Regions from separate parts of the Rossellomorea sp. DA94 genome, predicted to be linked through region 2. Evidence: riboswitches for the same ligand, from Rfam matches in the RefSeq annotation. Region 2 holds a riboswitch; the other holds the start of a gene.

Region 1 (15,565 bases), 1.6 Mb from region 2:
TTTTCTACCTGTTCTACCGTATAACCACGAGGGGCATTCACGGTTTTCGAAATGGAGCTGTCGATCCAATTTTGGATGACGCATTGAACGTCGGCATGTGCTTGTGGAGCCAGGCTCATGGAAGAGATAAACCATTCCGGAAGATTGTCTGCATCCGCATCCGGATTTCTCTTCAAGTAATCCTCTACAATATCCGCCTTTACTTCAATGAATTTACCGAGACGTCCACTTCTGTAATAGGTGAAGGAGAAGTATGGCTCAAGACCCGTCGACACTCCGACCATCGTACCGGTCGAACCTGTTGGGGCCACCGTCAGCAGATGGGAATTCCGGATTCCGTACTCTTCAATGTCATGACGTACGTCTTCAGGCATTTTCTTCATAAAGCCTGTTTCCACGAATGCCTTACGCAGGGCCTTCGTTTCTTCATCGGTGCTTCCAGTCAGGAATGGGAAGCTTCCTTTTTCCTTCGATAATTCTACAGAAGCACGATAAGCAGTTGTCGCGATGACTTCAAAGACTTCATCCACAAGCCTGTTGCCTTCTTCTGAACCGTATTCTTTTTCACAGTAGATCAATAAGTCGGCAAGACCCATTACGCCAAGGCCTACGCGTCGCTCCCCGAGAGCCTGCTTCTTATTTTCATCCAGGAAGTATGGAGTCGCGTCGATGACATTGTCCTGCATGCGAACACCGACTTCAACCGTACGCTTCAATTTCTCGAAATCAACGGTCTTCGTCTCTTTATCCGCAAACTGAGCAAGGTTGACGGCTGCCAGGTTACACACTGAATATGGAGCAAGGGGCTGCTCGCCGCATGGGTTCGTGGCCACTACCTTTTGGCCGTATGCTTTCGCATTCGTCATATCATTGGCGTTATCGATAAAGAAGATTCCTGGTTCAGCTGAGTAGGTTGCACACACATTGATCAGGTTCCACAGTTCTTTCGCCTTGATCTTTCGGTATGTGCGAACTTTGTATCCAAGCTTTTCCCATTCGCGCACATCGCCTACATTATGCCATTCTTCATTATAATAGTTCATTTGCTCTTCGTTATAACTTTCCACATCAGGGAAGCGAAGCTCATATTCACGATCGTTCTCCACGGCTTCCATGAAGTCGCTTGTCAGGCAGACGGAGATGTTCGCCCCTGTCAGGAATTCTGAATTATGGACACTGTATGTGCCCCCTGTGCGCAGTTTTTCTTCCGCATTCTTAAGGATTTTCGCATCGAATCCACCATAGCCGGGGATCTGTCTGTAGTTCAGGATCCCTTGATACATCGCTTCCTCTTGTTCAGTCAGCGGGGTGAACTTCAACTTATCCTGAGCCGCCTTTTTGATGGTTTCATCTTCCGTATTTTCAAGAAGATAACGCAGGATACGCGGGTTTTGCATTTTAGAAATAATAAATTCAATAATATCGGGATGCCAATCTGAAAGCATGATCATTTGTGCCAATATGTTACGTTGATTCGTTACATCAACTCTCTAAGTCGCCTTAGAGTTCAGACCATATCTTACACTCATTTGAGTGTCCTCGCACTTCGGAGTCACTCGACTCCTACTCTACTCACTTCCGCCAGATGCAGCGTGCTTTCGATGGTCGTTGAACCTTCTCCATTTCAGAGGAGCTTGGCTGCTGATTGTCTTTATCCACTTACTGTTTTTGAGCATTCACGTTTGCCGTTTCCGGCTGCGTTGTAGCCAGTAAGCCATGTAAAGAGTTTCCAGCAATTCACGAGGTTTGTTTATAGACGAGGCACTTATGCTGTTTTACCACGTCTTGATCCGCCCTGCTCAACTAAGTGAGTCAGTTTCGCGATGTCATCCAGCCAGGAAACGGAACCTGATGATTTCCCGTTGACACCTTTCGCGAGAGTATTGCGTGGACGAAGGGTCGATCCGTTCGTTCCGACTCCGCCGCCGCGGCTCATGATCTCCATCACCTGCTTGCGGTGCTCTGAGATACCTTCGCGGGAATCCTGTACGAATGGCATCACATAACAGTTGAAATACGTTACATCCGTGCCTGCACCCGCTCCGTATAGGACACGTCCAGCAGGAACAAAATGGAGATTCACTAGCTCATGATAGAATTTTTCAAACCAAACCTGTCTCTTTTCAGGAGTTTCTTCCACCTCTGCCAAGCCTGTTGCGTTACGCTTCGCAATTTGTTCATAGTAGACTTCAAGTGGTTTCTCAATGACATCGAGTGTCCTCGAGACAATCCCCGTCTCCATCTCCTCCGGTTTATCGATGGCACTTCTGTACTCTTCTTCGATCCAGACAGATGCTTTTTTCGTTTCCCAATCGATGCTTGAAATGTAGCCCAATCCCCTTGCAGGAAACTTGGGATCTTCCTTGATGGTGAGGACCACGAAGTCTCCTTCGTTCAGTGTGATCTTTTCCGTATCCTTGAACGAATAACGATCGATCATGACCAGACGGGAGACACCTTTGTGTGTAGTAGTCATATCCGGTGTGATGGGATGTACTTGAGGAAACAATCCAATATCCTTATTTAATCTCTCGGTGTTTAATTTCATCGCATTTTTCGACGCAACAGTCATAAAGACAACTCCTTCTATCTCAAATGTTTCAGTTTCTGTTTTCTTCGCTGATATCTTATATCAAGTATTAAGATATCATAGCCATTCTGGAAAAGCAATAAATAAACACAACATATTGTGTACGAAAAATTATTCGACACACCATATATTGTGTTTCAGGTCAATAGGTCATTTGTTTGTCAAACGGTTAATATGCCAATAAAAATAGAAAACAGGAGAAAAGAATAGAAAAACATCTATTAATCCCGCTATTTCTATTAATTTTGAACTTGATATAATATAAAGCACCGTAATCGTTGGTAAAATAGGAAAAAAGCGACAAGCATCGCTTTTTTTCAATAAAAAATTTTTTAACGTTTAAAATTCCACTCATCAGATTCGTATCGTGATTCGGCAAGATCCACAACATATTGTGTTTCCTCTTCAGAGAGCTCATAAGGCTCGAGATGGATATTCAATCCTTCCTCAAAACCTTTTTTGAATGCTTCCTTCGCCATATCCATCGTGACCGGTACTGAACTGATTTCATTCATTGCAACAGCCTTGCTTTTAAATGCCCGCTGCATACGCTCTTTTACCCTGTCGGAGGGGTATTTGAACAGGCTGAACAACTTATCCTCATCAAGGTCCAATAGAATCGAGCCGTGCTGAAGGATGACACCTTTTTGTCTCGTCTGTGCACTTCCTGCCACTTTTCGTCCTTCCACGACAAGCTCATACCAGCTCGGGGCATCAAAGCAAACCGCCGATCGCGGATTCTTTAATCCTTCCCGTTCTTCTGCCGTCCTTGGTACAGCAAAGTAGGCTTCGAGACCAAGCCCTTGAAATCCCTTCAGAATCCCTTCTGAAATCACACGGTACGCTTCTGTGACGGTTCTCGGCATTTCCGGATGTTCTTCTGACACGATGACGCTGTACGTCAATTCATGTTCATGAAGAACCCCTCTGCCTCCCGTCGGCCGTCTTACAAAACCAAGTCCGTGTTCTTTGACAGCGTCAAGATTGATTTCCTTTTCTACTTTTTGAAAATAACCGACAGAAAGTGTCGCTGGATCCCACCCGTAAAACCGGATCGTAGGAGGGATCTTCCCTTCACTGTGCCAATCGAGCAAGGCCTCATCAAGGGCCATATTATAAGAGGGAGAACAATTCCCGGAGTCAATGAATCTCCACGTTTCCTTTTTCATGCAGCATACCTCATTTGCGTCTTCTATTTAATAGCGTTATGTAAAAATTCATCTTCATTCAAGTCCGTTACTAGTCTATCAAATCCAATCGAAAAAACAAAGAAAAACAGATTGGAAAGTCTTTGCTGTAAAATAATAAATTTGTTTTGATTCTTACGCACTTCATGAATATAATAGAAGGTAGCGCATTTGTAGAAAGGAGCATGAATGATGGAAGGATTATATATTCTTTTAGTCGTACTTGGTGGAATCATTATCTATTCACTTTTTACGTTCTTCTATCAAAAGAGAATCGTGAATACACTGAATGAGGAAGAATTTCGAGCAGGATATCGTAAAGCTCAATTGATAGATGTTCGTGAAGCGAATGAATTTGAAAACGGTCACGTCCTCGGTGCACGCAATATTCCTTTGTCACAGATCAAAATGAGACAAAAGGAAATCCGCTCAGATCAACCCGTATACCTTTATTGCCAAAGCGGGCTCCGCAGTGGAAGAGCAGCTCAAATGCTGCACAAAAAAGGGTACCGCAATCTTCACCAGTTACAAGGTGGATTTAAAAAATGGACAGGGAAAGTAAAGCATAAAAAATAATGCAGAGAGATCGCCCCTGGGCGATCTTTTTTATTGCATGCGGTTCGTGAGTGGCCGGGATGCATCCGCAAATGAAACTAAATGGTTTACGGCTGGATTTCTCCTGAAAGCGGCTGGATTTTTTGATCTTTCGGCTGAATTATTGACCAAAACGGCTGGTTTCCTGTTCATTTCCGCTGGATGATCACCCATATCGGTTGGATTCCTCATCACCATCACTACATATCACAGGTCCGTCCCTCAACTAAAAGCCCTGCAGAGATTTTCCTGCAGGGCTTTCGGTGTCAATGGTACGTTTAGCTCTCTTTTGTATAACGGAGTACCGGTTTTCTTGCAGCCAGTGTTTCATCCATACGCTTCACGATGGTTGTGTGAGGGGCTTCCTGGACGATTTCCGGTGTTTCTTCTGCTTCTTTGGCAATTTGGATCATGGCATCAATGAAGGAATCAAGGGTTTCTTTGGATTCTGTTTCCGTCGGTTCGATCATCATGCACTCTTCCACGTTTAACGGGAAGTAAATGGTTGGTGGATGATATCCGAAGTCCAGTAGTCGCTTCGCAATATCCAATGTTCGGACGCCGAGCTTCTTCTGACGTTTCCCACTGATGACAAACTCATGCTTACAATGACGATCGTATGGCAGGTCAAAGTGAGGTGCCAGTCGACGCATCATGTAGTTGGCATTCAGGACCGCGTTTTCCGTTACGGCTCTCAGTCCGTCCGGCCCCATCGTCCTGATATACGTATACGCACGGACATTGATTCCAAAGTTTCCATAGTAAGGTTTTACCCGTCCGATGGATTCAGGTCTGTTGTAATCGAATTCGAACGTGTCACCATTTTTCACCAGTACCGGTTTAGGAAGGTATTTAATCAAGTCTTCCTTCACTCCGACAGGACCGCTTCCCGGACCACCGCCACCGTGAGGGCCAGTGAATGTTTTGTGGAGATTTAAATGTACGACGTCAAATCCCATATCCCCCGGTCTTGCTTTTGAAAGGACGGCATTTAGATTGGCACCATCATAATACAGCTTTCCGCCAGCTTCATGAATGATGGAAGCCATTTCCATGATATTCTCTTCGAATAATCCAAGGGTGTTCGGGTTTGTCAACATCAGGGCAGCCGTGTCATCCCCGACAACGCGCTTAAGATCGTCTAAATCGACGAGTCCATTATCGTTTGACTTCACCGTAACCGTTTCAAAGCCGGCAACCGTTGCACTGGCCGGGTTAGTTCCATGAGCTGAATCGGGTACGATGACCTTCGTACGGTGTGTATCACCATTTGCTTCATGATAAGCACGGATCATCATAAGCCCGGTCCATTCGCCATGGGCCCCTGCAGCAGGTTGAAGGGTGACTTCATCCATACCGGTGATTTCTTTCAAATGCTCTTGCAGGTCATACATCAGTTCAAGGGCACCTTGAACGCTTTCCGGTTCCTGCAGCGGGTTGATATGGGCGAATCCGTTCAAGCGTGCAACGTTTTCGTTCACTTTCGGATTGTACTTCATCGTACAGGATCCAAGTGGATAGAAACCGGAGTCCACACCGTGATTACGCTTGGACAGTGCCGTATAGTGGCGCATGATATCAAGTTCCGAAACCTCCGGGAGTTCCGGTGCTTCTGTGCGGATGTAATCTGATGGAATGAGCTCGGATAAATCTACCTGAGGTACATCCATTTCAGGTAAGCTGTAACCAATTCGGCCTTCTTTAGATAATTCAAAAATAAGAGGTTGATCTTGCTTATTCATGACAATCCCCCAATTCTGCTGCGAATGCGTCGATTTCATCTTTGCTGCGAAGTTCCGTGACAGCCACCAGCATATGCTGCGTTAAGCTGTCATCCATAAGTCCAAGGTCATATCCACCAATCATGTCTTTTTCGAGTAGCTTTTGATTGATTTCTTTGACAGGCCTATTTACCTTTATGACAAACTCATTGAATGATGGTCCTTCAAACGCGACCAGGAACCCTTTCGCTTTCAAGGCTTCTTTAGCGTAATGAGCTTTTTGGATATTCTGAATGGCCATTTCTTTGACACCCTGTTTTCCTAGTGCCGTCATCGCGACGGATGCAGCGAGTGCATTCAATGCCTGATTGGAACAGATATTCGATGTCGCTTTATCGCGACGGATATGTTGTTCACGGGCTTGGAGAGTCAAAACGAAACCGCGGATACCGTCTTCATCAACGGTTTGACCGACCAGGCGTCCAGGTACCTTGCGCATAAGCTTCTTATTCACGGCGAAGTATCCGCAGTGAGGTCCACCGAAGGCGCTCGGGATACCGAATGGCTGTGCATCCCCAATGACAATGTCCGCCCCTAATTTCCCCGGAGGTGTAAGTGCCCCGAGTGCGAGGGGATTTGAGGACACGACGAACATCGCTTTTTCCCCATGTGCCACTTCTTCGATCGCTTTCAGCTCTTCCACACGTCCAAAGAAGTTAGGATATTGAACGATGACCGCTGCAATCTCATCACTCATTAATTTCTTAAGTTCTTCCACATCGGTTACACCATCCGTGTGCGGAATCTCCACCACTTCGATATACTGACCTTTTGCATATGAGCGCAAAACATCACGTGATTCGGGATGGACTGTGCTAGACACTAGGACCTTCTTCCGGCGGGTCTGGCCAGCACTCAGCATTGCTGCCTCTGCAAGGGCCGTCCCCCCATCATACATAGAGGAGTTGGCTACATCCATTCCTGTCAGTTCACAAATCATCGTCTGGAATTCAAAGATGGCTTGAAGTTCCCCTTGGGAAATTTCAGGCTGATACGGCGTATACGCTGTATAAAACTCTGATCGTGATAATACGTGATCTACGATGATGGGCATGTAGTGATCATAGACCCCTGCCCCGAGAAACGATGTATGACTTTTCAGGTCAGCATTCTTCGCTGCCATTTTAGTCAGTTCCTTTACCAATTCCGTTTCGGACTTCGCTTCTTTGATGTTGTAATCCCCTTTGAAACGAACCTGTTCAGGAATATCTTCAAATAGATCGTTAACGCTGTCTACTCCTATTTGTTCTAACATTTCCCTTTGATCCTGCTCTGTCATCGGTAAATAACGATGCTTCATGACCGTCATTCCTCCCCTATTTCTTTGGTCTTTTATAAAAAGGTGTTGATGCCACTTTCGCTTTAAGCTTTTTCCCTCTGATTTCAACCAATACTTCTGTATCCAATGAAGTGAATTCTTTATCAAGCAATGCCAATCCTATATTTTTCTTTAATGTAGGAGATTGTGTCCCTGTTGTGACTTCCCCTATTTCTTCTTCACCTGAAAATACTTTGTAGCCATGACGTGGAATGCCGCGGTCGATCATTTCAATCCCTACGATCTTTCGTGGGGCTCCTTCGTCTTTTTGTTGTTTCAGTACTTCCTGACCGATGAATGGCACCTCTTTATTTACTTTTACAGCGAAGCCAATTCCAGCTTCAATCGGTGTGATGGATTGAGAAAGTTCTTGGCCATAAAGTGCAAGATTCGCTTCAAAACGCAAGGTATCACGTGCACCAAGTCCACACGGCAGTACGCCATGCTCTTTGCCGGCAGCTAAGATCGTCTTCCAGATTGAAGCAGCATCACCTGCAGCACAATAGATTTCAAAACCATCTTCACCTGTATAACCGGTACGGGAAACGAGTGCAGGTTTACCATCTATGTTCACTTCCGTCTGAAATTTAAAAAAACCGATATCACTCAATGTTTGTTCATTTGTAATTTTTTGTAGAACTTCTTCCGCAAGAGGGCCTTGAAGTGCCAATTGCGCCATATGTTCAGAAATATTATTAATTTCAACTTCTTTTGTCTGATGTTCTTTCAGCCATTTGAAATCTTTATCTATATTTGCTGCATTGACAACAAGCAAATAATCATTGTCTTTAATTTTATAAACAAGTAAATCATCGACCGTCCCACCGTTTTCGTAGCACATAGCCGTATACTGAGCGCCTCCGTCTTTCACTTTGGAAACATCATTTGTCATCACTTTTTGTAAGTAGTCAAGAGCCCCTTCACCCTTCACTTCAATTTCTCCCATATGAGAAACGTCGAATAGTCCTGCCCGGGATCGTACCGCTTCATGTTCTTCCTTAATACTTGAGAATTGCACTGGTAAAGCCCAGCCACCGAAGTCGATGGTCTTTCCTCCATACTCTTTGTACACTTCGTATAAAGGTGTTTGTTTTAACTCTGACATGACTTTTCCCCCTTTATTTTCCTTACATGCATAATCCTTAACCACGTTTTATCCCATGAAAAAAGGACAGAAAAACCCCTTTTCATAAAGAAGTTTTCTCTGTCCTTGCACCTGAAAGTTTACCGAAGAACGGCTTTCCCCTTTGGTGGTTTCCTGAGTCGGAAACACTCTCCAGAGTTGCGTCCAACAAGAGTCTTTTTGCCTGAGAGATTCACACTTAAACGTGCTTGCTCCTTCGGCGCTGTATGCACAGTCTCTCCCCTTGTCATCATTCGCCAATATTCCTTGAAACAATTGGTCATACTAGAAATATACAGAAGAAATGTTGTAAATGTGAATGTTCGGATTTTCGAGTTTTTCTAACAATTGAAAATCTATTTTCATCCTACCATTAAATACGAGTTTTGAGCAATCATTTTTATAAGAATTAAGGAGATGTTTTTCAGATGAATGTTGAAGTTATATTTGATGAAGAGTGGGGAGAAGGTCTCGAGAATTTAATCGAAAATGATGGGCCATGGGGGAACTGGGAACTTTATAAGCTCGCCATCGAATTCGAGCATCATCTTGCAATTCCGAACTTTGAAGGCCTGCAGGCTCCAAAACATTTGGCAAACGTCACTCCGCTCCCTCATCAGCTGGAAGCAGCGAAACAGGTTGTGGAAACGATGAATGGAAAAGCCATCCTTGCAGATGAAGTCGGACTCGGGAAGACGATCGAGGCAGGATTGATATTAAAAGAGTACATGATTCGGGGTTTAGTAAAAAAAGTATTGATCCTTGTTCCTGCTTCCCTCGTTTCTCAGTGGGCGTATGAATTGAACAGCAAATTCTTCATTCCTGCCGTGCCCCAGAGAAAGAGCTATGTGTGGGATCAATGTGACATCGTAGTCTCTTCCATGGACACTGCTAAAAGAAGTCCTCACCGGGAAAAGGTGTATGAACAGGATTATGACCTGGTGATCATTGACGAAGCTCACAAACTGAAAAATCATAAAACAAAAAACTATGAATTTGTGCAGAATCTAAAGAAAAAATTCTGCCTGCTTTTGACTGCCACACCTATCCAAAATCGCGTAGAGGAAATCTTTCATCTCGTTTCCCTATTAAAGCCGGGGCATCTCGGCAATGAATCAGGATTTACTGACAGATATAAAAAAGGAGATCGTTCGCTTCAGGAGGATGAACATTTAAAGAGCCTCATAAACAAAGTGATGATCCGTAACCGCCGTGGAGATACAGGTATCGAATGGACAAAGCGCCATGTAAAGACGGTGTTGATCGATTTCAATGAAGCTGAAAGGGATCTGTATAACAGTATCGATCTGCTCAGGGGGAGATATGATGACTGGGCCAATTCAAGTTCCTTCTCCCTTTTGACTTTACAAAGAGAAGCATGCAGCTCACGCGAAGCTGTTTTTTACACCCTGAAGAATATGCTTGAGAAGAAGGAATCACCTACCCCGGGCTTTGAACAGTTGATTGGGACACTGATGAAAAAAGTAGAAAATGTCACGATGAACTCCAAGGCTCAGAAAGCATTGGAAATCGTACAATCCATCAATGATAAAGTGATTATTTTCACCGAGTACCGGGCGACACAGCTTTATCTTCAATGGTTTTTGAAGCAGCACGGAATCAGCTCGGTCCCATTCCGTGGTGGATTTAAACGTGGTAAAAAAGACTGGATGCGTGAATTATTCCAGAAGCATGCCCAGGTGCTGATCGCCACCGAAGCCGGCGGGGAAGGAATCAACCTTCAATTCTGTCATCACGTGATCAATTTCGACCTACCCTGGAATCCTATGAGGCTTGAGCAACGAATAGGCCGTGTGCACCGACTCGGCCAGACGGAAGATGTTCATATTTATAACTTTGCAACTAAGAATACTGTTGAGGAACATATCCTGAAGCTTCTGTATGAAAAGATCAATCTTTTTGAGCGGGTAATTGGTCAATTGGACGAAATCCTGACCCGCCTTGATTTCAGGGATTTTGAAGAGCATATGACAGACATCCTCTCCTCCTCCCGTACAGAAGGGGAAATGAAAATCAAAATGGAAAATTTGACGAGTATGATTCAATTCGCCGAACAATTAAAGGAGGAGAAATCAAATGCAGCAGCACGAAATTCATCGATTTCTTGAGAGATACTTCGTCGCCAACGGCTGTGATATGGTTGCGAACGGCAATGGATATATGACCGTACAGCTGACCATCGACTTGGATAAAGAGCTAATGAACCGACCGTTCTATTGGCATTATCTCGAAAAGACAGGCGGGACACCAAACCCAATGACATTATCTCTCGTCACCAATCCCGACCAGGCACCGGAAGATATGAAAGGAGAACCGATTCACTTTGGTTCACCGCGTCTGCATCAGATCTTTCATTCGACACGAAATTTGGCAGGGTATATCCGACTGTATGAAAACAGGTACACTCCAAGCGGACAGCAAACCCCGCTCCACCCATGGCTGGGCCTGAATATTAAAATATCCTATCAATCCAATCGAAAGAAAGACAGCATAAAGAGCATCGGATTAAACCTGATCAACGGCGTCATAGAAGAGGACTTTCACTCTTTATTGTTATCCAAAAACCTGACGCCGAAGATTCCGGACTTCTCATTCACTTTGACACCGATCATCAAACCGAAAAGCGGAGTCAACCGGATTCAGGCTTATCTTTATGAAGAAATCAAAAGGGAGCCCGTCGAATGGGCGGAACAAGCGAGGAAAACCTGGGATGAGGACCTTCAACTTCTGAACCATTTCTATGGAGATCAGGAAGAAAAGCCAGAATCTTATTTTCTTGAACAGCAGGCGTTAAAAGAGCAGTATGAACCGAAGATCACCATCGAAGTCATAAACGGCGGGATTTTTTATCTGCAACAGTCGAAATGAGGATTCAGGGGGAGACAAGCTTTGTTTCTCCCCCTTTTGGCTATTAAAAAAAGGACTACCATAAAGGTAATCCTTATCCACTATTTGTTTTTCTTGAACATGATCATGAAAGCATATGGGATGATGCCGAACCACCTGAAGAGAAATGGTTCCCGCTCATTCTTTCTCTGCTTTTTTAATGTCTTACGTTCATGGGGTGATTTTTCATAATGCTGGACAAATGTTTGTGTTATGAACTTAACATAATCATTTACTGACATAAAAGCACCACCTTCCGCTTTTATCAGTATTCCCAATAGAACGGAAATTATACAGCTTAACTCTTGATGAAGGGCAATATCGCTTGAACCACTTCATCGACTGATTTATGATCTGTATGAATGGTTACAGAGCTCCCATCTTTATACAGGGGAAGACGACGCTCAAAAAGGTCCAATAATTTGCCCTTCGAATTATTTTGTACCAGAGGACGATCCTCATCTCCTTCAAGCCTTTCCCATAGTGAATCAAAAGAGCATGTTAAATGGAAAACAGAATCGTTCTGCCTTAGAAATTCCCGGTTCTCCTTTCTTTCCACCACTCCCCCACCAGTAGTGATAATGACTTCTTCACTTTTCAATTCATTGAGCACTTTTGTTTCCAGATCCCTGAAATACGATTCACCATGCTGAAGAAAAATATCTTTGATTGCCTTTTTTTCTATCCTTTCGATGTATTGATCCATATCGATCACCGGAAGATTCAAAACATCTCCAAGACGTTTTCCAATCGTCGTCTTTCCTACCCCCATAAAGCCAATAAAGAAAATCGGTTTCATATTCTACTCCCAACGTGTGATTTGTTTTGTTTCCCTATTATACACAACCGTCGAAGGAAGAAAAACCTTATTATCCCGTGAGAATGTCAATTCCAACTGGACTTCTTGCGGGTTTAGCATCTGACTGGTGGTCATGACCTCACCAAATTTGGTTTTTACATTCCCTGAAGGATGAGGTCCATTCTCGATTTCAAATAAGATCGCGCGGGAGACACTGACATTTCTTTCCTGAATACTCTTCATGTTAGAGAGATACTGATACTTACTTATAAACAAGTCTTTTGATGCAAAGGCTAAAACCAGTACAATCATCAATAGAAGCAGCGTATATGGAAGAATAAACCCGTTATTGTTAAGGTGAGAATCCCCCCTCCGCTGCTGAAAAGGAAAAGAAGTTCCCTTCCACTTTTTCCCCGCCTTCAAATTCCAGATCCAAATGCACCCCCTGATCGATGACATTAAACGTAAACCCTTCCACTGACTGAAGGACGATTTCATGACCCCTATTATTCACCCTCCTTCTAATGGACTGATTATATTTTTCATACAGTATCGTTTCCCCGTCCATGACGAAGGAGAGTTGATTGGACATTACATTTACATCCTTTGCCTTCCTTAATTCATCTCTTACACTTTCATGAAATAAATTCCATTCATAATAGCGGGGAGGAACCAAATCATGCTCGATCGTCGAAAAACCTTTCATCATCAGGGGAATACTGAGGGAAATCATACAAAACAAACTAAAGCTTAACAGAGCCTCAATCAATGTGAACCCCTTCTCATCCATCCGCCCCGACGCACACTTCACGGATGGTCCCTGCGTCTTCATCATAGCGTACACATGCTTCACCACTCCCCCCGTTTTCCCAAATGAGCTCATACCCGACCCCCTTATAGATTCTTGAATGATCGACAAACTCATGTGTAACGATTGCCTCCTCCACCCCTTCCCGAAGGAATTTCAATGCTTCCACTTCACGTTGGAGCTTTTGAAGCCCGGACGCATAATGAATGAAGAAGGGGATGAACAAGCCGCACATCATGAGGATACAACTAAACGCTACCAGTGTTTCTGGTAATGAAAAACCCTTAGTATTCCTGTACATAAAATCTCCCTTGACCAATTTGGAACATCAGATACATATTGACATCTCCCATTTTAAAATTCACCCTGCCAAATTGATTTGTGTTCCCATCAGGATAAAAGGTGATTTCCTCCAAGCTGTTCGTTAAGGCTATCTGTACACCGGCAGGAAGTTTTCTCGACACAATCGTTTGACTTGCTCCTGTTTTGGCAACGTATTTATTTGTATAAGGATAAAAGATAAGCAATGTCGGGACTTGATGATTGATACTGTAACTCTGGATCTGGTAGAGGTCTGATTCGAGCTGAGAAATGAACAGTTCCTTTTCAGTATGGTCTTTTAACGGAACGATGGAGAAACCAACCCACGATAATAAAATGGTAAAGATCAATAAGACGATGAGCATTTCAACGAGGGTATATCCCGCTTCAGCTTTTATCCCTTCATTAATCAGCAGCCGTCACCACCTTCCCTTCAGCATCGATGGAGATGGTCCTTCCGTCGGGACAGGCTTTATAGTCATCGTTCAGATAACCATCTGCAACAAGGGTATCAATGGTCACTGAATCTGTATTCCCATCCATCTTATACGCTTCAATCTGCCCTTCCACCATATGAACGAACGCTTCACAGCCTTTAGAATTGATGGAGTTACTCTGATTGGTCACATTCGGGATCGTGATAAAAAGCAAGACGGAAATGACGAGCAAAACGATCATCATTTCGATTAATGTGAATCCTTTTTCATTTTTGAGCATACTTTTCCTCCTGGGTATAGATTTCATTTTAGATTCCCTGCATCATCTGGAAGAGAGGCATCATGATAGAGAAATAGATTGCCATGATAAATAGACCGACAAAAGTGAAGATTGCGGGCTGGATATACTTGAGCCAGGCATGTGTTTTCTCCTCTAATTCCTGAAAGCATATATCACTGTAAATACGAAGTTCCTCTGATAATCGTCCGTTCTTCTGCCCGTGCTGAACAACGAATGATAGCTCTTCCTGGAAAAAAGGCATAGTGGAAAAACATTCATGAAACGGACTCCCTGCTTTGAGCTGTTGGATGCAACGGCTGGAAATGTATTGTAAGGTCGGACGGAATGATTGTCTTTCGATGATGAGGAGGGATTCCGTGATGGATACACCGCTTGAAAGCAGAAAGCTTAATTCCCTTGAAAAAAAGTGGGAATGACCGAGCTTCATGTAAGTGGAGATCAATGGTATTCGACATAAGACAACCGACAGCTTCACAGGCGAAATTCTCTTTTTAAAAAGGAAAAAGACGATAGTAAGGAGCAGGAGAAACAGTAATCCTGCACAGAAAATCATGGGGAAGTTCTCAATGAAATGTAAAAGATACGTAAGCTTGGCGGAAGGTTCATAGCCCATCGAGGAATAAAGGGACTGAAATCTTGGAAATAATACCTTTCGAAGTAAGACCATCATGATGATGGATATAAAAATCAACATGAGCGGGTATTGAAAGATCTTTTGCAATTGCTCCTGATTTTTTTTTCTTTTAATGAGATAGCTTCCTGCCTCAGACAGGGTATGTCCCATTTGGCCATGATGCTCGGCGAAAAAAATCTGTGCGCTGACATGAGCGGGGATGTTGAGTTGTTTATTCATCACGGTGGAAATGGACTCTCCTTTTTGGAGGGAGCCGATCAATCTTTTTTTAAATTTGATGGTTTTCTTTCCTTTAGGAAGCAAGAGAAAGTCGATGGCCTCTGTAAAAGAATAACCTTTTTGAAGGAGGTCACCAAGACTCTTCAGGAATTTACCCTGATCATCGCTTTTCTTCATGAACCCATTTCCTATATTCATGTTCTGAAACAAATCCGAGTGCCACCCCCTTACATATTAAAGCCTGCAATGTGCGATACTGATGTTCCGCCCTCTCGCCCTTAGCCTCCTTCAATACTTCCTTCAAAGAGCTTCCCGTAATGATTTCATAGACAGATGCCCTGTTACGGTTTTTCCCCCTAAGACACTTTCCGCCACATTCTGCTTTGCAGATCGGACAGAGGAGCTTCAGTAATCTCTGAGCAGATACAGCAAGCAGCGTCTGTTCGATATCATTCCACTCGATCCCCAATTCCATCAAGCGATATATCGCCCCTTTTGCATCTCTAGTATGCAAAGTCGAGATCACCAAATGACCTGTGATAATAA
Region 2 (15,565 bases):
TCAAAGGGAATCCTGGTAGGAGAACAAATCGATCTATTTGATACGGACCCTAAAGTACCAACGCCCTTAGTTGCGATTTAAATCGATTCAAATGTTTATGATTTCTCTTATAAAGGTATGAAAAAGGTGAGGGCTTCTGTCTTCGCCTTTTTTGTTTACATAAATAGTAACCTAATAAATTTCTTACCATCTTTTCATCATTTTTTAATTTAATCTGACTATAATCGGGCTTGTAAAGATAAAATAACAAAAGGAATAGCTGTTAGAAAGGATGAAGACGCATGGGATATTATGATGGTGATCATAATTCTGAAGGCAGGACTGGCAGGCAAAAGGGAAATCGGGGAGGAATGTTCCTGGCGGGGCTATTGGGAGTAATCCTTGGGGCGATCCTCGTAATCGTAGCCATTCCTCAACTGACAAACTTTGATATATTACCTTATTCGGTCCAACCGGATCAAGATTTGAAAGAAACGGATCAGACGTATCATAATGGAACCACCAAGAATGTGTCAGTCAATGTGACGACGGATGTGACGAAAGCCGTTGAAAAGACCGGGGACTCCGTGGTCGGAATCACGAATATCCAATCCCAAAGCTTCTGGGGTCAGGGTGGTGGGCAGACCCAGGACCAACAGGCAGGAACGGGATCAGGGGTCATGTATAAAAAAGAAGGAAAAACGGTCTATATCGTGACGAATAATCACGTTGTGGAAGGGGCTGACCAATTGGAGGTCACCCTCGCAGACGGTACAAAGGTTCCTGCTAAACTCCGTGGTACTGACGTTTGGACAGACCTTGCCGTCATAGAAATCGAGGGAAGCAAGATCAAGGATGACGATATTGCCGAGTTTGGAAATTCGGATGAGCTCAAAGCGGGTGAGCCTGTCATCGCCATTGGGAACCCCCTTGGACTTCAATTCTCAGGTTCCGTGACGCAGGGTGTCGTTTCAGGTGTGGAGAGAACGATTCCTGTCGACATCAATCAGGACGGGATGGAGGATTGGAACGCAGAGGTTCTGCAAACCGATGCAGCCATCAACCCTGGTAACAGCGGTGGAGCCCTTATCAATATTTCAGGTCAGCTGGTCGGCATCAACTCCATGAAGATCGCCCAGGAAGCGGTGGAAGGAATCGGACTTGCCATCCCGATTAATTCTGCTCGACCTATCATTGAAGACCTTGAGCAATACGGAGAAGTGAAGCGTCCTGCAATGGGTGTGACACTGGAAGATGTCAATCAGATTTCTGCCTATCACCAGCAGGAAACCTTGAAGCTGCCGAAGGATATCCATTATGGTGTGATGATCAGACAAACCGTTCCGAATTCACCTGCTGCGCAGGCAGGACTACAAGAGCTTGATGTCATCACCGAGCTAGACGGTGAGAAGGTCCAGAATGTAATTGACTTGAGGAAGCATCTATATAATAAAAAAGAAGTGAACGATCAAATGAAAGTCACCTTCTACAGAGATGGTAAAAAGAAAGAAGTCACGATGAAACTGACGGATGAATCCCGATTATAGAATGTGGATAAAGTGAAAAGCAGGAAGGCAATGCGCCCTTTCCTGCTTTTTCTTTACATGATATGATGATTGTGGATAAGTATATAAACTACATTTAGGGAGGAAAAGACATGATTTACTGCTGCTTGGAGCATGTAGAATTGGCCATGGATATTGTCGTCGATGAGCATGAGGTGGCGCCTCAACTAACGGAGCTTTCTGAAGACAAAAAGTTATCCACAACCTGTGAATATTGTGGGAATAACGCCGTATATATAGTGGCGAACTAATATTCCCATACCATATAAAGACAGGTATTGTGGATATGTGGATAATTTCTGTGGATAACGTGTTTGTAAATTGTTTGTAAAGCGAGTGTGGATAGTGAACATCTCAATAGTAACGGTTGGAAAGCTGAAAGAAAAATATTTAAAACAGGGCATCGGCGAATATGTGAAGCGTCTCGGTGCGTACGCAAAAATCGAAATTGTAGAGTTGGCAGACGAAAAGGCACCAGAAGTATTGAGTGACTCCGAAATGGAGCAGGTGAAGAATAAAGAAGGTGAACGGATCTTAGCGAAGATCTCACACGATCATCATGTCATTGCCCTTGCCATTCAAGGGAAAATGCGTTCTTCAGAAGACCTCGCCGATAACTTGGATAAGCTTGCAACCTACGGTAAAAGTAAAGTGGCGTTTGTGATCGGGGGATCATTGGGTTTGAGTGATGACGTAATCAAGAGATCCAATGAGACGCTTTCGTTTTCGAAGATGACCTTTCCGCATCAGCTGATGAGGTTGATATTGGTGGAGCAGATTTATCGGGCGTTTCGGATTAATCGGGGGGAACCGTATCATAAATAATCCCTTCTGTTGACAAAATCCACAACACCCCTTAAAATTATCAACTATTCGACAGTGAAACGTTAAGCGAAAAATATAATTAATAGAAAGCTATGATTGCTATGGATCATCCCATGGCAGGAGCAGCTTCTGGAGAGACCGCGGGAGATCCGCGGCGCCGAAGGGTTCATTATCTCAGGCAAAAGGACAGAAGAGTATCGGATATGTATTTGGCGTGCAGGTAATATTTATTATTAGCATGATAAATTGTATTTGTTATTCTTATGACCACGAGATTGGAGCCCTTCCAATCTCTTTTTTTTATGCTTATTTATACTGGTTGTAAGGAGGAGTTAAGGTTGGAACAACGAGAATTAAAGAGGGATCTATCAAACAGGCACGTTCAACTGATCGCCATCGGGGGGACGATTGGTACGGGACTATTTTTAGGTTCCGGTAAGGCGATACAGCTTGCAGGTCCCTCTATCATCTTGGCATATTTGATTGTGGGTATTGCCCTGTTTTTTGTGATGAGGGCGCTTGGGGAGTTGTTGTTATCGAAAGCAGGGTTTCAATCGCTGACAGACATTGCAGAAGAGTATCTTGGTCCCCGGTTCTCCTTTGTTACAGGTTGGACGTATTGGTTTTGCTGGATCATGACGGCGATGGCCGATGTGATCGCTGTTGGTGTTTATGTGAAATATTGGTTTGATATCCCGCAATGGGTCCCTGCCCTCATCTGTGTCATCATATTGTTGGGACTGAACCTATTAACGGTCAAGCTGTTTGGGGAATTGGAATTTTGGTTTGCTTTAATCAAGGTCATCACCATCCTTGGATTAATTGCCCTTGGCGTCGTTTTGCTAGTGATGGGGCTCCAGACAGAAGCGGGGGCTGTTACGGTTCAAAACCTCTGGGAGCATGGCGGATTTTTTCCAAACGGAATATCAGGTTTCTTACTCTCATTCCAAATGGTCATCTTTGCCTATGTCGGTGTGGAATTAGTCGCAGTGTCGGCAGCGGAAACGTCCAATCCGAAGAAAAATATCCCGTCTGCCATCAATAAAATCCCTTTGAGAATCTTATTTTTCTATGTGGGAGCTCTTACCGTCCTCTTGTTCATTAATCCATGGATGGAACTGAATGCGGCAGAAAGTCCGTTTGTGAAAACCTTTAGCCTGGTCGGGATTCCTTTGGCGGCAGGGGTCATTAATTTTGTCGTTTTGACGTCAGCTGCTTCCGCTTGTAACAGCGGAATGTTTTCTACCAGCCGGATTCTGTATCATTTAAGTAAAGATCATCAGGCACCACCTCATTTTTCCAAACTAAATCAAAACCATGTACCGGGTAACGGGTTATTCCTATCCACACTGGTCATATCGGTCGGTGCTTTGTTAAGTAAGCTTATACCGGAACAGGCCTTTGGTATCGTGACCACGATAAGTGCCATTTGCTTTATTTGGGTCTGGGGTATCATTCTGATCTGTCATATTAAGTATAAAAAAACCCGTCCGCACTTACACGAGAAATCTACATTTAAAGCACCGTTCACTCCTTTGATAAATTACGCAGTGCTCACGATGTTTGCAGCTATTCTTGTGATTATGCTGTTTTCTGAGGCGACACGGACGGCCTTACTGTTGACTCCTATATGGTTCATCCTCTTATTTATTTTGTATGGGATGAGGAGAAAAAGGTAGCACTCATTGTTACAATGGAAGTATAACGAAACCACAAGGGGGAACCAGACCATGATAGACAAAAAAGTCCGCTGGGGAATCATCGGTTGCGGAGATGTGACGGAAAAGAAAAGCGGACCTGCTTTTCAAAAGGTACGAAACTCAGAGCTTGTTGCAGTCATGAGGAGAACGGGTGAACTGGCGAAGGATTACTCCGAAAGACATGGAGTAGCGAAATGGTACGACGAGGCCGATGCCCTGATAAACGATCCTGATGTGGATGCAGTTTATATTGCTACTCCGCCAGGCTCCCATAAGGAATACACGCTGATGGCAGCGGCTGCGGGGAAACCCGTTTATGTCGAGAAGCGGATGGCCCGCAACTTTGAGGAATGCAATGAGATGGTGGCTGCTTGTAAAGAGGCTGGAGTTCCTTTGTATGTAGCATACTACCGCCGGGCTCAGGAACGCTTTTTGAAGATAAAAGAATTGCTTGATCAAAACGCAATCGGAGACGTCCGTTTTGTCACCTCGACCCAGTATCAAAAAGCAGGGGAAGACGTGAAAGCTTCAGATCAATTACCTTGGCGTGTTCAGCCTGAAATAGCGGGAGGTGGGTTGTTCTTCGATTTGGCGAGCCATACTCTTGATATACTTGATTTTCTCCTCGGACCCATTCAAGAAGCAAAAGGGTTTGCTTCCAATCAAGGGGGATTTTACGGGGCGGAAGATATTGTGAGCGGTACATATCGCTTCACATCTGGCATTCAAGGCATCGGAACATGGTGTTTCACGGCTTTTGAAGAGGTAGATATGAATGAAATTGTCGGCAGTAAGGGGAAAATCAGTTTTTCTACATTTGGAGATGACCCCGTCATCTTGACGACCCATGAAGGGCAGCAGAAATGGAGTTTCGAACGTCCCAAGCATGTCCACCAGCCGCTTATAACGACGATTGTGAAAGAGTTAACCGAGGGCGGCAATTGGTGTCCGAGCACTGGAGAATCGGGTGCGAGGACCAACCGCGTGATGGATAAGATCGTCGGAAAGTGAAAAATGATAAGAAATGTGGTAGGGAAATAATGAAGACTCGTAAAATACAGGAATTAAAGTGTCAGAAGTAGAGTTTGGCCCAAAAGGTAATAAATGAATTAGAAAGTTTTTGGGACGAAGAAATAAAGGATTCCAAGTTAACATGGTAGTTGAACAAAGTGAATGGAGACCTTTAGTGACAGCGGAGCAATTCTCTTCATTAAAAAAGAGAAGAAGTTTATCCTCAAGTGGGACAAACTTCTTCTTTTTTACGGATTTATTTACGCGCTTCAGCAGTCACCAACACTTCCTTTTGCGCTTCCAGTTTCCTATACCCAAGGGAAATGAACATCGCCGGCAGGCTGCACGCCAGCATTCCGATGAAGGCGTATCTTGGTTCGATTTCATATAAGAATCCTCCGAATATCGTAAACACTGCCGTGCTCCAGCTGAGTGCAAAGGCTGAATACATACCTTGAGCCTTTGGAATGTGTGTATGAGGAATGTTTGTTGTTAAGTATTTCATAAAAGCATAATGCCCCATCGCAAACGAAAATGCATGCAGCGTCTGGGCAATGCAAAATACCACAACATTTGGGAATGTGTACACCAATATCCATCGCAGCGAAGAACCGGCTGCAGCCAGCGCCAATAAGGTTCCTGGTGAGAACTGATTAAACCGCTTATCAGCCATTGAGAAAAAGATGATCTCTGCAATGACGGCGATATTAATGATGACACCGATGAGATAGATCGGTGCATGAATTTCCTGTAAAAAGATGTAGCCATAGTTGTAGTAAGCAGCGTGGGCTGCTTGAAGAAGCACCACAATAATAAGGACGACCAGGAAGTGCTTCGTCTTGAATAATTCAAAGATATTGACCTTCAGGGATTGATTAACTTGCGGTTTCTTCGATAAAATTTCCGGTCCATTTGTGAAGCTGAGAGCGACAAAGCAGCTGATTCCGAGCAGTAATGCCCAAAAAATAACGTCATCCCCAAACATCCCTGTAAAGACCGTTAATAGTACTCCTACCGAGACAAAACCGATCGATCCCCACTGACGGCTTTTCCCATAGTGCTTCAATTGCTTACTTTGTACAAGAACACCGGCAACGCTGTCTAAAGCCGGCATAAGGGTCGGGTAAAAGATGTGTAGTACAACGGTTACGATTAGTAAAGCAGTGAACGAGTCAGCCGGGATATAACAGAGGAGCGCGGCCAGTGTACCCATTCCAGCTATGTTCAGGAGTACCTTATTACTGACTCTTTCCAATAAATAAGGAAAAGCAAACAATGTAGAAAGACCTCTTGCAACTAAGCCGATACTCATGATTAAACTCGCTTCTGAAACGGTAATGCCTTTTGTTTGTATCATCCATCCTGACCAATAAGGCAGAAAAATCCCCCATGTAAGAAAAAAACTGAAAAAATGTGTGCTCATCCAACGTTGTGTATTCATTTGTATCCTCCTTATCAATCGCATGATATCATGAGAATAAAGAAGAATAATATGAGATATCTCACATTTTCGAGGTGGAAGATGGAAATTTATAAAGGTGAGAAAAAGCAGCTATATCTAGAAAAGCACTCAATCGCACACCGATTTTCTTTTCAAATTGAAGGATATCTTGAAGTTCGTGAATATAAGCGGGATGAATGGATCATTCAAGAAGGAAAGCGGCCGGATTATTTATTTTATGTGACAGAAGGAAAAGCAAAAATATACGTCACGCATCAAAATGGGAAAGTATCGCTCATCAACTTTATCAATGCCCATGATTATATCGGTGAGATGGAATTACTGAACGATGTGTACTATACAAAAGGAATTCAGGCATCCACAAAAACAGTTTGTTTGGCTCTGCCTTTTTCCAAGTACCGCACCAAACTGCTTGAAGATACCAAATTCCTTCGAGAGTTAACAAAGTTTTTGAGTCTGAAAGCAACGTTAATGGCAGCCAAGTATTCACAGAGCCTTGCTTTTCCATTGGAAAACAGGCTTGCAGACTTTATTTTACAGACGTCCGATAAAGGAGTTTACCTGGAGAAGCACGTCATCGTTTGTGATTATTTAGGTGTTTCTTACCGCCACCTGCTCCATGTCCTAACTCAGTTTTGTGAGAAGGGATATTTGCAAAAGGAAGGCAGGAAATATTCTATAGTAAATCAGCATGCTTTGAATGAGCTTGCAGAAGCGATAAAGAATAGATAAAAGTTCATGACTAAGTGCTTCAATACTTGGTAGTGGTATGAATAACCTTGGAGTATAGGAAAAGTTCTTTAGGTTCGGGGATTTTCTTAACAAACCGTGTATAATCACCATTTTATGTGAAACCTATTTATATCTAAATAAAGATGGTGACTATTATGTTTCCGGTATGGCTTTTTCTGATTTTAGCAATAGGATCCTTTGTCTCTTTCTACTTTTTGATGAAGAAAATGAATGTCGTTAACGTCTTAGGAAGTTATTTTTTGTCCAATATCCTTCTTACGAATACAGGAGTAATCATAAACTTAAATTTAAAGTTAACATATCAGGATCCATACAGTGAATTGATTTTTTGGACACAAAAGATTCCTGAGTTATCGCTCAAGCCCGCATTACTTTTATGGTTGATTTATGTTCTGTTTTCTAACAGGACCATTTTTTCTAAACTCATTCATTTTGTCCTCTTCTTATCTGCACTTGTTTCAATAGAAGTCTATTTCGTCCAGATTAACTACTTGGAATGGATAAATTGGAATGTGTTTTATTCCTATTTGAGATATAGTCTGATTGTTTTATTAATGGCTGTTTTCTCCTTTTATTTAGAAAAAGGTATGCAGAGAAACAAAGAGGTGAATTCGATATGATTTTTCCTCTCCCTCGTGAATTTGATGAAAATGAGCTGTTTATTATCTTTTCCACGATCATTACTTGGGCATTTATGTTTATGCTGCCAAGACGCTTGTCGGCTGTTACAATCACGATCATTTGGACGTTTAATGTATTTCTTGCACTGACGGCCGATATTACACTTACTGTGAAACCATATGAACTTTACTTTACGATCGATCATAAAACCCATGAGTTATTTGATGTGGTATTGCACTTTATCACGTACCCCACTCTTCCCTATTTTGTAGTGAACTCTTATCAGCATTACACACCTAAAGGGTTGAAATTTTTATTTTTTGTTGTTTTGTGGGGAGGTGTAGCGATCGCTTTAGAGTGGACCTCCGTGCAATTCAACGTTTTCACCTATACCGGATGGAAAGTGTACCTATCCTTTCTGGTTTATTTGATTGTGTTTGCCGCTTCCATTTGGCTTTCGGACTTTGTTGAAAAGAGATATCCTTCTAAGTGGAATTCGAATTCTCTGAATATGAAAAAAGGGTCAGCCTCCCAGTAAGTGAACGCTCACTGGAGGCTGACCTCTTTTTGAAATTCAAATGGATTTACTTAGACACCGAAAATCCCTCATCTTCCTTCAATACACTTGCATACTCATCAAGCAGTGCACGAACTTCATCCGTGGTTTCTGTCTCCATCAGGCGATTTCTGAGCTCGCTTGCGCCACGGAATCCGCGTACGTAAATTTTGAAGAAGCGGCGGAGCGGTTTAAACGGGCGGGGCTCAAGTTCGTCGTTATACTGATCATGAAGATCCAGCTGCAGACGCAGTAGATCGAGAAGCTCTCCACTCGTATGGTCTTTCTTCTCCTTTTCGAACGCGAACGGATTGTGGAAAATCCCCCGTCCGATCATGATGCCGTCTACACCGTATTTCTCCGCAAGTTCAAGTCCCTTCTCTCGGTCAGGGATGTCGCCGTTGATCGTCAATAAGGTGTGAGGGGCGATTTCATCGCGAAGCTTCTTGATTTCAGGAATCAGCTCCCAGTGGGCATCCACGTCACTCATTTCCTTTTTCGTACGAAGGTGGATGGAAAGATTGACAATGTTCTGTTCCAGTAAGTGCTTCAACCAGTCGTGCCACTCATCGACCTTGGTATAACCTAAACGGGTTTTTACGCTGACGGGAAGTCCTCCCGCTTTGGCTGCCTGGATGATTTCCGCTGCGACATCCGGTCGGCGGATCAGGCCTGAGCCTTTTCCATTCGCTGCAACATTGTGCACCGGACACCCCATATTGATGTCGATTCCGCGAAAGCCCATTTTAGCCACACCAATACTCGTTTGACGGAAGTATTCAGGCTTATCACCCCAGATGTGTGCGACCATCGGCTGTTCGTCTTCCGTGAATGTCAGACGCCCGCGTACGCTGTCCTTTCCTTTCGGATGACAGTAGCTTTCTGTATTCGTAAACTCTGTAAAAAACACGTCAGGTCTCGCCGCTTCACTCACCACATGACGAAAAACGACATCGGTCACGGCTTCCATTGGTGCCAAAACAAAAAATGGCTTAGGCAACTCATGCCAGAAATTTTCTTTCATACTCTATTTAAACCCTTTCCTTTAGGGAAGCAAGTTCCCAAAATTAAAAAGTAAGATGCTTTACTGTTATCCATTCCCGGTTGGGGTGGATTCCAACCAGTATATACTTTAATGGTATTGGACGAAAAGTGCAAGGGAGCGCGTCGTCTTGTTAGGAGGGAAATACTTATTATTGAAGAAAAATGAACCAAATCTTGAATAGATTAATAAGGTGATCAGTACTTTGAATATGGAAGAATTTATTTCATAGTACTGAACAAAATCTGTAAAAAATTGCTATAATTGTTTACAGAAGCAGTGTATCGACCTGCGACAGTAAAGGGGAGCGGCCAATGTCTGAGTTGAATGAAAATCCGTTAATGAAAAGCGATGAAAAGAAACCGAAGATTAAGGTGGAAAGAAAAGAAGGGGAACCAACTTCCGCATTTAAAGGGGCAAGTTGGGCAGCTCTTGTGATTGGGGTTTTTGCTTATTTATCGGCTTGTTCAATGCCGGAATGGAACTCAATGAGAAGGGGTATTACTTTGCAGTATTGGTATTCGGACTCTATGCAGCTGTATCCCTGCAAAAAGCGGTAAGGGACAAGGAAGAGGATATCCCTGTTTCGGGCATCTATTATGGGCTCAGCTGGTTTGCCGTCATTGTAGCCGTATCGTTGATGACCATCGGACTTTATAACGCCGGAAGTATCATCTTAAGTGAAAAGGGATTTTATGGAATGTCGTTTGTTCTTAGTCTGTTTGCGGCCATTACCATTCAAAAAAATATCAGGGACACACAGGTGGCAAGAGAAAGAGATTAATGATGGGGGTGGTACTGATTACAGTACTGCCCTTTTTCGTTAAAACGTTCCTGCCAAGCCCACTCATCTCATCGTCAATACGAATACTTTAGTAACAAGACGATTAATCAGTATCTATAGAGGTGAGAAATGTGTACCAAGATCCAGGGTTTTTAAAAGGTCTTACAGGCGAAGTGGTGACGGTGATGGATCCGGTTTATGACGAAGCCCGACAGGAATGGAATCGAGCCATCAATAAGTTTCCGTTGGTGATTGTGTATTGTGAAAGAAAGAAGGATGTGGTGAATGCCATCTGTTGGGCAAGAAAGCATCATGTCAGTATCCGTATACGGTCAGGCGGGCATCATTATGAAGGGTATTCTACCGGTGATTTGGTGTTGGTCATTGATATCAGTCGTTTGAATGAGCTGAAATTGGACAAGCAACGGAACATGTTGAAAATAGAAGCGGGAGCAAAGAATACAGAAGCATATGATCTGATAGGATCCAATGGCTATGTTTTCGCGGGGGGGACTTGTCCGACGGTTGGTGTGTCGGGATTTACACTCGGTGGTGGCTGGGGATTTTCGAGCAGGCTTTACGGATTGGGATGTGACAGTCTGATCGAGTTGGAGCTGGTCGACTACCAGGGAAGGCTTATCAGGGCAAACAAATATTGCAACTCCGATCTGTTCTGGGCATGCCGTGGTGCCGGCGGAGGGAATTTCGGGGTCATTGTCAGTATGACCTTCCAACTTCCGGAACCGACGGATTGTCCTGTCACGCTAGTGAGGTTCTATTATGTGGGCACCACCAGGGAAAAGCAGGCACAAGTGATGAACGTTTGGCAGAACTGGTTACCTGGACTTGATAAACGGATGACAATTGTGGCCAGTTTCTATAACGCTGAAGGTGAAGGACTGGGTATCTTTGCGACAGGATTTTTCTATGGCTCATCTGCACGTGCCAGGGAGATTTTACAGCCTTTTGCAGAGGTTGAAGGATTCCGGGTAGAGCTTGAGACCTCCTCATTCCTTGAAGCGGTGAAAAAAGTGGAAGAGACGTATCCTCCATCTGAAAAATTCAAGTCGACGGGCAGATTTGTTCAAAGGCGTTATTCCCCTTCTGAGCTTAAGAATATCGCAGATCTGATACAGGTGCCGGCAGGCGGTTCCGTGTATGCGGCAGTTTCCTTTTATGCAATGGGCGGGGAAATCATGTGTGTCGGTAAAAGAGAAACGGCCTTCTTCTACAGGGATGCAAGATATATCATGGGTATCCAGTCGGTATGGACAGAAGATTCTGCTGCGGAAGAAAACCGGGAATGGGTCAGAGGCCGCTTTGAATATATTAAAAGCATCACAGAAGGGTCCTATGTGAATTTTCCAATCAGCAAACTTAGGAATTATGAATGTGAGTACTTTGGGGAGAATGCGAAAAGATTGGATAAGGTGAATAAGAAATATGATCCGTATAATGTGTTCAAGTTCCCTCAGGGGTTGAGATAAAGAGTGGCTGTTTGGCTGCTGAATAAAGAAAATTCGACATGCCGGCACGATTTTTCTAAGCTTCGCATGATTAGTTGAAATCTCGCATCAAAAACGTTTAAACCTCACGATAATAGAAATCTCCGAACGATACAGCTTATTTCTCGCATAATTCTTTCCGTAAAAGTCTTCCATAATAAAAGAAGTATCCAAGAACAATCAAACGTTCCGGATACTTCTTTTATTAACGTTATGCAGTTGTGACCTACTTCTGATCCAACCGATAACTCAAGAAAGTCAGCAGACTCGCACAAATCGCAACCACTCCGCCGACGAGTGTCACATTCATCAACGGTCCCTGGTGATAGACAAGGCCTCCGAGTGCGGATCCCATGGCGATGCCGACATTGCTCGCAACCGGCATAAGGGAAGCGGCGAGGCCAGTCGCTTTCGGTTGATACACGCCGGCAAGGTCGATCAAGTAAAGCTGGGTCGAGGTGGTAAGGAGGATGGCCATCAAGGACATCAATCCGATGTTAATCAATCCAACGATAAAATGATCGGTCGTAAAGTACAGGGCAAACAGGACAAATGCCTGGATAAGAAACACGAATCGGAGGCGTCCGATGGCATTGTGACTGGCGATCTTCCCTGCAAGGATGTTGCTGAAGATCGAGATGAACCCGTAAGCGAACAGGATCAAGCTTATGGAGCTGCCTGGTGCTCCCATCTTGTTCAGAATCGGGACAAGATACGTAAATACTGCATAGGTCGCACCGAAGCCAAGGGATGGAATGAAGAAAGCCATCAGGATCCTTGGATGAGTCAATAAGGAGAACTGATCCCGCATGGAACTGCGGTATTGACTGAGCTTACTCGGTAAATTCAAGAATGATGCCAAGAAGGCAACGACACCTAGCAACGTCGTTAATAGGAACGTAGCATGCCAGCTGTACCATTCGGCAATAACGGTACCGATGGGAACACCGATGACGTTTGCAAGGGTGAACCCGCCGAACACGAATGAGATGGCGACGCCTCTTTTTGTGACGGGAATGGCCTCACTGGCAATCGTCATAGCAAGTGAAATCAACACTCCTGTCACAATCGCTGTCAGCATCCGAAGACCCATAAGCATGACGTAGCTTGTGGAAATCACGCACAAAGCATTCAAAACGATGAATGACCCTATCAAACACAACACCCATTTCCTCTTTGGAAAATGACTAGTTGCCGACATGACAATGGGCGTGGCAATGGCAAAGGTAATCGCAAACGCTGAAACGAGCGTGCCTGCCTTTGCATTGGTTATATGAAGACTTGAAGAAATCTCCGTTAAAATCCCGACGATGACAAATTCGCTTGTCCCGAGAACAAATGTAAGTAACGTAAGGGTAAAAATAAGAAACCAATGTTGTTTAGATAATACCGTTTCTTTCATAAGTACCTCTTTTCTAAGTGGAATATCCATATGGGATAGAGTGGGCAAACAATTTAACCATCATACCATAAAACATTTTTTTGCAGGAAGCCTTAATTAAAAAAAGAAAACAAACAGATCAGGACTATAAAAAAAGTCCCTCCCCTACATTGATAAGTTTCATAATTTGGAAATTATTTTCTTGGAAAGAGGTTTCATTTTACAGAAAATGTGCTACTTAACAAGTAGTTCATATTGTTCATTGTTCAATGAAATACGAAATAAACAACGAAAATAGGTAATATGGATCAGTTGGTCCTACCTTAAAAATAAACAGATTCTATCATTCTGACACAATTTCATCCGTGTTATAGTTAAAAAGATTGGAAAAATTTTATAAATGGCATTATTAAAAATTAAGTGAGGTGAAGGTTCTTGTCTTTGTATTATTACTATGGGTTGTTGAGGGAGAAGCGTGAGCACCTTCAAAGGCTTCAGGAATGTCAAAGCAGACTTCGAGCCAACAAACATGAATTTTCAAGCTATCGCGAATCCATTACAAACCCTGAATTATCTGCATTCACCTGGCAAGGTACGCTTGCGAATAAATTTGATGAAATAAGACTTGAGGGCATGCTTCATTACTTTACAGATATTGAAAATAACCAGTTCAGTGAAGTGTTTTCTTTGCTGAGCAGCAAGATGCAAACCATAAGCAGTGAAATCCAGGCGATAGAACAGACGATCCACAGGTTGGAATCTGAAGCTGAAACACTAGCTGAGTAGAAAATCACGGGAGGTAGCTTGTATGAGCAATGAAATCAGAGTAGTACAAGGAGAAATAGAACATCATCTTTCCAAAATGAAATCCTCTGCAGAATCTCTTCAACCAGATGTGCCTCAAAACATTGGTCAGGAAAATCGCCTGGAAGTGGTAACAAAATTGAACGAGTTGAATCAAAGCTTGGAACTGATGCTCCAGAGTTATAAAGAACTACTTATCAGAAATGAAGAATTGACACGACAGGCGGTCCAGGATATGTCGGATGCGGATAAGGAACTGTCGTCACATATCAAAGCCAGGTAAGGAGAGAAATCGGGATGAAAACACTGGATGTCATGTCTCTTGAGTCAGGATTAGAACAAGTACTTCAAAAGTTAAACAAGCAAAAAGAACAGATGATCGAAATTGAATCAGCCATAAATTCCTTTATTTCTCAAGATGCCTCTTTTAAAGGAAAAGGAGGTCAATCGATACGGTCTTTTTATCAGGATTCACACCAATCCTTTCTGGAATTCTATCAGCAAATGGTGACAACATATGAATCTACCCTGAAAGCCATTAAAAATGAATTACAGGGGTTGGAGCCGGCCCAGAATGGATATATTCAGGAAAATTTTTTGCAGAATGACTTGGAAAATGGATTAAATAGGGGAAGAGATGTCGTGATGGACTTAACAAGTGAGTCCAATGAAACGATTCAAAGTGTTCAGGATATCGTCTCCTTACCAAGATTACAAGACGGTTCCTTCCTTCAGCAGGTTCACGTTGCGAGGCAGCAAAAAGATCAAACCGTCGAAAAACTTCACCAGTTTGATCAAAGTCAATCCGCCAACCTGGATCCCATTCAACAGGACGTCCATACCATGAACCAATACATTCATCAGATACAGGGTCTCTTCTCCAACGGGAAAATCTCGATCGATACCTATCAGCCCAACAGTTGCTACAACCCTCAATATGAGTCCGAGAGCCGGTCGACAAACCCTTATTTCGAGCTGACCAACAATCCACGATTTGTCGAGAATGGGGTGGAAGCGGCTGATACTGTGAATGGATTGCAACCGGAATGGGATCCTACGCCGACGTTGGGGATCAGTTTTGATCAGTGGCGAGATCAGCCGATTAATGCTGCGACGAATTTTGGGATTACAGCAGCTGCCGGATATGGGGCTGCGAAAGGTGTCAATCTTTCCAGGAAAGGTTTTGGTGTAACCAAAACCACATATACTACAGCCCAGGGTAAAGATAGGGTGAGAGTCAAGGTGGATAAACCCGATTTATACAATGTGAAAAAAAGGACGTATTCAGGTAAGAATGCTACAAACTATACAAAACTATATAAATTAGTTGATCCAATGACTAGTGTAAAAGAGGCATTTAAATGGTCTGGAAATAAGATTGGTTATATTGGTGTTGGAACGACTGTCGTGGGTGATATCGTACACGGTGTTCAGCATGATCAGTCTGGAAGTGAAATTGCCGGTAATGTGACTGGGGATGTTGTAGTGGCAGGAGCATCCATTTGGGGGGCAGCCTATGCAGGAGCACAGGCAGGTGCCTATGCAGGAACATTGGGTGGGCCCGTTGGAGTAGCGGT

Evidence for each region. Region 2 has a riboswitch for glycine ahead of P8596_RS23610 (amino acid permease). Riboswitches for the same ligand answer to the same signal wherever they lie in the genome.
Region 1: linked by a shared signal. The riboswitch ahead of gcvT (glycine cleavage system aminomethyltransferase GcvT) and the one ahead of P8596_RS23610 (amino acid permease) in region 2 are both predicted to bind glycine.

Annotation. Positions count from the first base shown of each region.
Region 1 is NZ_CP122397.1:2,931,097-2,946,661, forward strand. It holds partial or broken gene P8596_RS15305 (vitamin B12-dependent ribonucleotide reductase) at 1-1,457, opposite strand, end outside; partial or broken gene P8596_RS15310 (ribonucleotide reductase N-terminal alpha domain-containing protein) at 1,778-2,572, opposite strand; gene P8596_RS15315 (lipoate--protein ligase family protein) at 2,923-3,759, opposite strand; gene P8596_RS15320 (rhodanese-like domain-containing protein) at 3,970-4,353, shown strand; gene gcvPB (aminomethyl-transferring glycine dehydrogenase subunit GcvPB) at 4,650-6,113, opposite strand; gene gcvPA (aminomethyl-transferring glycine dehydrogenase subunit GcvPA) at 6,106-7,452, opposite strand; gene gcvT (glycine cleavage system aminomethyltransferase GcvT) at 7,469-8,575, opposite strand; glycine riboswitch at 8,673-8,752, opposite strand; glycine riboswitch at 8,756-8,847, opposite strand; gene P8596_RS15340 (DEAD/DEAH box helicase) at 9,022-10,722, shown strand; gene P8596_RS15345 (YqhG family protein) at 10,691-11,482, shown strand; gene P8596_RS15350 (YqzE family protein) at 11,563-11,742, opposite strand; gene P8596_RS15355 (shikimate kinase) at 11,799-12,299, opposite strand; gene comGF (competence type IV pilus minor pilin ComGF) at 12,652-13,182, opposite strand; gene P8596_RS15365 (type II secretion system protein) at 13,082-13,408, opposite strand; gene comGD (competence type IV pilus minor pilin ComGD) at 13,392-13,844, opposite strand; gene comGC (competence type IV pilus major pilin ComGC) at 13,834-14,163, opposite strand; gene comGB (competence type IV pilus assembly protein ComGB) at 14,174-15,196, opposite strand; gene P8596_RS15385 (ATPase, T2SS/T4P/T4SS family) at 15,180-15,565, opposite strand, start outside.
Region 2 is NZ_CP122397.1:4,571,353-4,586,917, reverse strand. It holds gene P8596_RS23630 (MBL fold metallo-hydrolase) at 1-81, shown strand, start outside; gene P8596_RS23625 (S1C family serine protease) at 282-1,526, shown strand; gene P8596_RS23620 (CxxH/CxxC protein) at 1,637-1,795, shown strand; gene rlmH (23S rRNA (pseudouridine(1915)-N(3))-methyltransferase RlmH) at 1,890-2,369, shown strand; glycine riboswitch at 2,489-2,569, shown strand; gene P8596_RS23610 (amino acid permease) at 2,708-4,048, shown strand; gene P8596_RS23605 (Gfo/Idh/MocA family protein) at 4,100-5,080, shown strand; gene P8596_RS23600 (MFS transporter) at 5,337-6,521, opposite strand; gene yeiL (transcriptional regulator YeiL) at 6,603-7,274, shown strand; gene P8596_RS23590 (hypothetical protein) at 7,912-8,454, shown strand; gene P8596_RS23585 (tRNA dihydrouridine synthase) at 8,501-9,496, opposite strand; partial or broken gene yiaA (inner membrane protein YiaA) at 9,829-10,298, shown strand; gene P8596_RS23575 (FAD-binding oxidoreductase) at 10,484-11,785, shown strand; gene P8596_RS23570 (MFS transporter) at 12,030-13,205, opposite strand; gene P8596_RS23565 (YwqH-like family protein) at 13,620-13,970, shown strand; gene P8596_RS23560 (YwqI/YxiC family protein) at 13,993-14,271, shown strand; gene P8596_RS23555 (ribonuclease YeeF family protein) at 14,286-15,565, shown strand, end outside.